Regions from separate parts of the Jeotgalicoccus saudimassiliensis genome, predicted to be linked through region 2. Evidence: riboswitches for the same ligand, from Rfam matches in the RefSeq annotation. Region 2 holds a riboswitch; each other region holds the start of a gene.
What was found. A riboswitch is a leader RNA that binds a small molecule or an ion and turns the genes downstream of it on or off. The one in region 2 is predicted to bind thiamine pyrophosphate.

Region 1 (2,267 bases), 1.3 Mb from region 2:
AGTTTACGCGCCCGCTCGCTGATTTATCGAACCAGTTAAACCAGGTGCTCTCGGCAGTCGCAGGGGCAGAGCGCGTGTTCCACATTCTCGATACACCTGCCGAAAAAGATGACGGTAAAATTACTGATAAAACGATTCGCGGGCATATCGAATTTGAAAATGTGACGTTCTCGTACAGTAAACAGCAGCAGAAACCGACGATTAAAAATCTGTCATTCGACGTGAGTGCAGGCGAATCGGTCGCATTAATCGGTGCGACAGGTGCAGGGAAAACGACTGTCATGCAGCTGCTCGCCAGATTTTATGAGACGGACAAAGGACGCATTCTCGTCGACGGTGAAAACATTAAAGATTATACGAGAACGAATATCCGTTCACAGACAGCATTCGTGCTGCAGGACCCGTATCTGTTCGAAGCGACCATCCGCGAAAATATCCGTTACGGCAGAATGGATGCGACAGACGATGAAGTAATTGAAGCGGCGAAAGTGGCTAATGCCCACGACTTCATTATGACGCTCGAGCAGGGTTACGACACTGTGCTCGATCTGGATGAGGGCTTTATCTCACAGGGGCAGAAGCAGCTGATTTCAATTGCCCGTGCGTTAATTACAGACCCGGCAATACTGCTCCTTGATGAGGCGACGTCAAGTATCGACACGATTACCGAGTTGAAGATTCAGGAATCACTCGAACGTCTGATGAAAGGGCGGACGAGTATTATTATCGCCCACAGGCTGAATACCATTAAAGCGGTCGACCGTATATTCGTGCTCGGGCAGGGAGAAATGCTTGAAGCGGGAACAGAAGAGGAGCTGCTGAAACTGGAAGGCAAATACTACGATATGGTCAATCAGTAAATAGACCGGTTGCCGGAAATTTTACAAGCTGCACAAACTTGAGTTAAGATGGAATCAACTGAATAAAGCACACCACTGGAGGTGCCCTTATGGGCTGAGAAACACTCTTAATACCTGATCTGGATTATGCCAGCGTAGGGAAGTGGCATAGATTCGTTATGCACACTCCAGGACTAGAGTGTGCATTTTTGTACTTTGACAAGCGAATCAGGAGATTTACATTTAATAAATGGGAGCTTTCATATATAATGAATGATATATAACAACTAAAAGGTGGAACTTCTAAATGTATACAAAGGATGAAATAATAGAAGAGGCGAAAAAGCTTGGTAAAATGATGTCTGAAACTGAGCAGGTCGAGTTCTTTAAAAAAGCGGAAGAAAAAATTCATGAGAATCAGGAAATCCGTGAAAAAATGGCCAGCCTGAAAAGTCTTCAGCAGCAGGCAGTAAACTTCCAAAACTACGGTAAGGAACGTGCTTACAAAATGACGGAAGAAAAACTTGCTAAAATCGAACAGGAATTAGACGACATGCCGCTTGTAGACCAGTTCAAAGAATCACAGGCAGGCGTGAACGAGCTTCTTCAAATGGTTTCGCACGCAATCAGCTCAACTGTAACGAGCGAAATTATCGAATCAACAGGCGGAGATTTGATGCAGGGCGAAACAGGTGCTGCAATCCGCAACAAGCCGAACCGCGATCCGGATCAGTTTAAATAAGCCGCATATTAAATGGTGTTGAAATCTCTTGATATAAGAGCATTTCAGCACCATTTTTCTTTTTTATTTAATTGAACTCATACGGCCCCATAAACAAACAGCACAGCCAGACTAAAAAGGAGGAACTACAATTAATAAACTTACTAAAAATATGACCTACACCGCAGCTTTCGTCGCTTTAAACGTAATTTTAAGTACAGTCGTTACGATTCCCATCGGCATTATCAGGGCAGCACCGGTTCAGCATCTCATCAATGTGCTCGGTGCGGTTTTAACCGGGCCGTGGGTCATCGTGCAGGCGTTTATCTCGTCGACCATCAGAGTACTATTCGGTACGGGTACAGTGTTCGCGTACCCCGGCAGTATGATCGGCGCGCTCGCGGCCTGGCTCCTGTACAAATACACTAAAAAGCTGTCGCTCGCAGCCATGGGTGAAGTACTCGGCACCGGCGTCATCGGTGCCCTCAGCCTGTACCCGCTCATCATCGTTTTAGAACTCGATGAGAGCCTGTTCACGATTGTCGCAGCAGCATTTCTCGTATCGAGCTTTATCGGTGCGGGGCTCTCTTTTATCATCCTGAAACAATTGGAAAAACACGGGGTCTTACTGCGGATATAAGCATGCACGCGTGTTATAATAATACGACAAGATTAATTTAGGAAGTGTTAAAATGCGGGAACCAACA
Region 2 (2,267 bases):
TGATATGTTCACATCAATGCAGTATGTGATTCAGGAAAATGACGTACTGCCTGAAGACATCAGAAAAGATTTCTTTGAAGTCATGAAAAAACAGCAGATTAACGACAGAATCGGCGGATTCTTTAATATCGATGAAGACCATAAAGATGAATTTATCGCCTCGAAAACAGGATCTGTGACAGCGCTCGAGCATGAATTCGGCATGATTCAGCAGAACGGCAAACAGTTAATCTTCTCGGTTTTCTCAGATAACTGGCCGTCCAATCAGGAAGGTAAGCATTTCCTGAATGAGCTGGGACAGATCTTTAAGAAGTATATGAATTAAATAAAACAAAAGAACCGTACGGCAGACTCCATTTTTAGAGCCTCCGTACGGTTTATTTTATAAAATATAGTTTACGCTGCTGCTTTACATGCCATCGCACATTCAAAGCATGCTTCTGCACACTTCTGGCAGTGCACGTGATTGTGCTTCTGACATTCGTTGCCGCACGCTTCACAAATTGCTGCACACACGCCGGCAAGTTCTTTAACAAACGGTGAGTTTCTCGTAATTGCCTGTTCCAAATATGCGCACATATCTGCGCATTCACGGTCCAGTCTGATACATTCCGCCATCATTTTTACGTCTTCTTCTTCAAGGCATGCGTCGAAACAATGATTACAAGCTTCCATACATTCGTGCAATGTTTTCAGTAATTGCTGATGCTGTTCGTGAGCCATTCATTATTCCTCCTTAAATGTTATTACATTCTGTTAGTTCCCTGAGCAAAATTTTTTAAACTGTAGTACAGTAGATATATGAACAAAATATAAACGGCTGGGGGCGCACTTTACGTGCTGAGAGATAAAATTATCGACCCTTCGAACCTGTAGGTTAGTACCTGCGCAGGGAAGTCTGAGCTGATATATCTGTATGTAATTTCAGCCCGGGCCTCTTCGCGGGGTTCGGGTTTTTATCGTCTTCAGCTGAAAAACAAAGGGGATAATATAATGAAATTTACCGACAGAATCTGGAACAGAGTTGAGGATATTTGGAATCGTTACCTTGAACATCCGTTTGTGAGCGGTCTTGGTGACGGGTCGCTCAATGTCGATAAGTTCCGGCACTGGCTGAAGCAGGATTATGTGTATCTGGTGGAGTATTCAAGACTGATGGCAATCGGGGCAGAGAAGGCGCCGGATCTTGCGACGATGAACATGTTTTCCGAGATGCTGCACGGGACACTATTCGGGGAGATGGCGCTGCACAGAAAGTACGCGGAAATGTTTGGAATTGAAGAGAGTGAGCTTCTCGAGACCGAGCCGTCTGCAGTGAACACAGCGTATACGAGTTACATGCTGAATCACGCCCAGCGCGGTGATGCAGCAGCAGTTGCAGCGTGTCTGTTGGCATGTGCGTGGAGTTATAATTATATCGGCAGAGCATTAGCCGATAAACACCCCGATCAGAATAATAATCCGTATAAACAATGGGTGGACACATACTCCGGTGAAGATTTCAGCGAGTTGAACGGGACAGCGATGACACTTCTGAATGAACTGGCAGAAGGCAAGCCGGAACGCGAGCTGGCACAGCTGGAGGAGATTGTTGTTAAAACGAGTCTCTATGAATATATGTTTTGGGATATGTGTGAAACGAAAGAAGAGTGGCCGGTTAAGTTTAAATGATGAAGAGTTATAGTGAGTCATAAGTTTTAGAAATTGTTAAGGTCCGGTAAATTGGATATATATTCATTTCATCTGGGGTATTATGTCAGTAACATCAAAGTTCAGTCTGAAATCTACTATATACTTTAAGGAGCTGGATCTTTAAATGAAGAAACTGTTAGCAGTAGGATCACTAGTCGGCGTATTAGCACTTGCAGCATGCGGAGGCGGCACAGAAGAAGAAGGCACTGAAACAGAAGAGACTGGAACTGAAGAAACAGAATCTGAAGGCAGCGGCACTGAAACAGAAGGCGGCGGCGGAACGGAAACTGACGGAGAGTAAATTAAAAATTAGTTGAATACAATAATGCCGCAGGTATTTGCCTGCGGTGTTTTTTTGTTCGAATCGGAATTAAAAAGAAGGATAAGGGTATATACATATCAAACTGATTAAAAGGAGAGATTGTATCCATGAAAAGATTTATGAGTATTACAGCGCTTCTTGCCGTGCTTGCACTTGCGGCTTGTGGTGATGATACTGAAGATGAAAGTACAGGCACAGATGAGACCGGCGTAGAGGAGTCTGATGTGGAAGAGGATGCTCTCGACGATGCCGG
Region 3 (2,267 bases), 380 kb from region 2:
ATGCCTTATCCCGTAACTCGTTATAATATAATACGCTGGTCATCGCACCTTCATCCACCATATTTGCATCCCTTGCCTCATCAGGCTTTCCGAGATTAATAATATAGTCATCATCCGTCCATTTATTCACAGCACCTTTAATTAACTGTCCCGCTTCTGTCTTTGATGCATAAAGTGCTCCTGCTGCGAGTCCCGCTCCAATAATAAACTTCGTTCGTTTACGCATGGTAAATCCTCCTTAAAAGATTAGTTCGCAACTGCCTTTATTTACCTATTCCCGTTTTAGAGCATGACCTAACAACTTTATGATGTTTCACACATTTGATACTCACTATTATAAATGGGTATAATTAATTAAATTGATTTATAAAGAGGTAGTTATATGAATATTAACGATGTAAAGCCGCCTGCAGAGTTTAAGTATTTTGAAGAACAGGTAACCATTCACAAACATTTTTCGTTTATATGCGATAACCGTATATTTTTTTCTAATACTGCTTTTAAAGATTTAAAGAATCATCATTATTCTTTCAGCATTGAGATATCTTCACCTGTTAATGCTCTTGGGCTTGCGACTGATTTTCATTTAATCGATAAAATTTACGATGAAGAAATCGGCATTAAGCTGGATAACTGCCTGCTTAATGAAACGCTTCCGGAGATGAATACGACAGCAGAAAACATATCTTACTGGCTGTTTGAAGAGCTTTCTGCACGTTTGCCGGAGAATGATGTACTGCTGAAAGTAACGCTGTACGAAAATCCGAGGCAGGGTGTTACGATTACTAAACAGATGACACTTCACAAATTCACATAAGTGGACTATGATAGTGATAATCAAATAATGAATTCACCACCACTGGGGGTGTCCGTACGGACTGAGATTGACCCTTATCACCTGATCTAGATCATACTAGCGTAGGGAAGTGGCATATTTTTATATGCACACCATTCCGTTAGTGGTGTGTTTTTTTGTTTGAAATTTATAACGGAGGCTTCATCATGAAAAAAGGAAACAGTTTAACACTCACTGATATTTTAATTACTGTCGTTATCGCACTCGTTTTCGCTGTTATTTATTCTTTATGGGACGGAATTTATACTATTCTGCAGCCGTTCGGACTTCACTTAAATGAACTGGTTTACGGCATGTGGTTTATCGCTGCAATTGTGGCGTACTTAATTATAAGAAAGCCCGGTGTTGCACTGATTGCCGAGTTTGCAGCGGCTTCCGGGGAAACGATTGTACTGCTGCAGTTTGATGTCTCGCTGATTATGTATGGTTTAATACAGGGACTGGTTTGTGAGCTTGTATTCCTGTTCTTCAGATATAAGAGTACAAGCCTGATGGCGGCAGTTCTTGCCGGTATAGCAGCTGCTCTGTCAACGCTGCCACTCGATTGGTATTACGGTTATCTCGGACACCTTGAAACATGGAATCTGGCATTAATGTTCTCACTCAGAATTCTCAGTGGTGCGATTGTAGCCGGCTGGCTGGGTCATTTGCTCTATAAAGCTTTGAAAGAAACCGGCGTCTTAAAGTTTGTCGGTCGAAGAGCTGATAATTCACATGAAGGATTATAATATGTCTGGTGTAAATATAGAAAAATTGAATTTAAAATTTCCGGAAGCACCTGCCAAGCTTTTTAACGATTTAAATATTTATATCGAATCAGGGGAGAAAGTACTGCTGCTCGGACCGAGCGGTTCGGGAAAAAGTACGCTGCTGAATGTCATGGGCGGATTAATTCCCAATGTTATTCATACACCGATGAAAGCTGAGATTCTCGATATTCCTGATGATAATGCTTATGTGTTTCAGGATCCTGATTCTCAGTTTACGATGCCGACTGTTGCAGAAGAACTCGCTTTTATATTAGAAAACAGAAGTATTCCAAAAGAAAATATGGAACCGATGATGCTGGATGCACTGAAGCAGACCCGACTCGATGTGCCTCTCGACTTAAATATTAATAACTTATCCGGCGGAATGAAGCAGAAGCTGTCTATCGCTTCCGCACTGCTGCAGAACCCAGATACACTGTTCCTGGATGAACCGACAAGTATGCTGGACGATGAATCCGCAGCTTCGTTGTGGAACGTTATTGAGCAGATTTGGGAAAAACGCACAGTAGTTATCGTTGAACATCGTGTTGATTATATTTGGGATAAAGTCGACCGTGTCATTCTGATGAATGGCGCAGCACAGATTATCCACGAAGGTATACCCAATGACGTTTTAAGACATCACAAAGACCTTTTAAATG

Region 1: it holds a riboswitch for thiamine pyrophosphate, as region 2 does, so the genes downstream of both, RZ44_RS02740 (YlbF/YmcA family competence regulator) here and tenA (thiaminase II) in region 2, are expected to answer to the same signal.
Region 3: it holds a riboswitch for thiamine pyrophosphate, as region 2 does, so the genes downstream of both, RZ44_RS07435 (ECF transporter S component) here and tenA (thiaminase II) in region 2, are expected to answer to the same signal.

The regions. Positions count from the first base shown of each region.
Region 1 covers NZ_CCSE01000001.1:560,976-563,242, forward strand. Annotated here, with positions in the region: gene RZ44_RS02735 (ABC transporter ATP-binding protein) at 1-860, shown strand, start outside; TPP riboswitch at 928-1,018, shown strand; gene RZ44_RS02740 (YlbF/YmcA family competence regulator) at 1,147-1,581, shown strand; gene thiW (energy coupling factor transporter S component ThiW) at 1,733-2,200, shown strand; gene mutS (DNA mismatch repair protein MutS) at 2,253-2,267, shown strand, end outside.
Region 2 covers NZ_CCSE01000001.1:1,878,364-1,880,630, forward strand. Annotated here, with positions in the region: gene RZ44_RS09320 (serine hydrolase) at 1-325, shown strand, start outside; gene RZ44_RS09325 (four-helix bundle copper-binding protein) at 397-723, opposite strand; TPP riboswitch at 813-912, shown strand; gene tenA (thiaminase II) at 994-1,671, shown strand; gene RZ44_RS11340 (hypothetical protein) at 1,817-1,993, shown strand; gene RZ44_RS09335 (hypothetical protein) at 2,122-2,267, shown strand, end outside.
Region 3 covers NZ_CCSE01000001.1:1,493,932-1,496,198, forward strand. Annotated here, with positions in the region: gene RZ44_RS07425 (hypothetical protein) at 1-226, opposite strand, end outside; gene RZ44_RS07430 (6-pyruvoyl trahydropterin synthase family protein) at 383-817, shown strand; TPP riboswitch at 852-942, shown strand; gene RZ44_RS07435 (ECF transporter S component) at 1,003-1,584, shown strand; gene RZ44_RS07440 (ABC transporter ATP-binding protein) at 1,586-2,267, shown strand, end outside.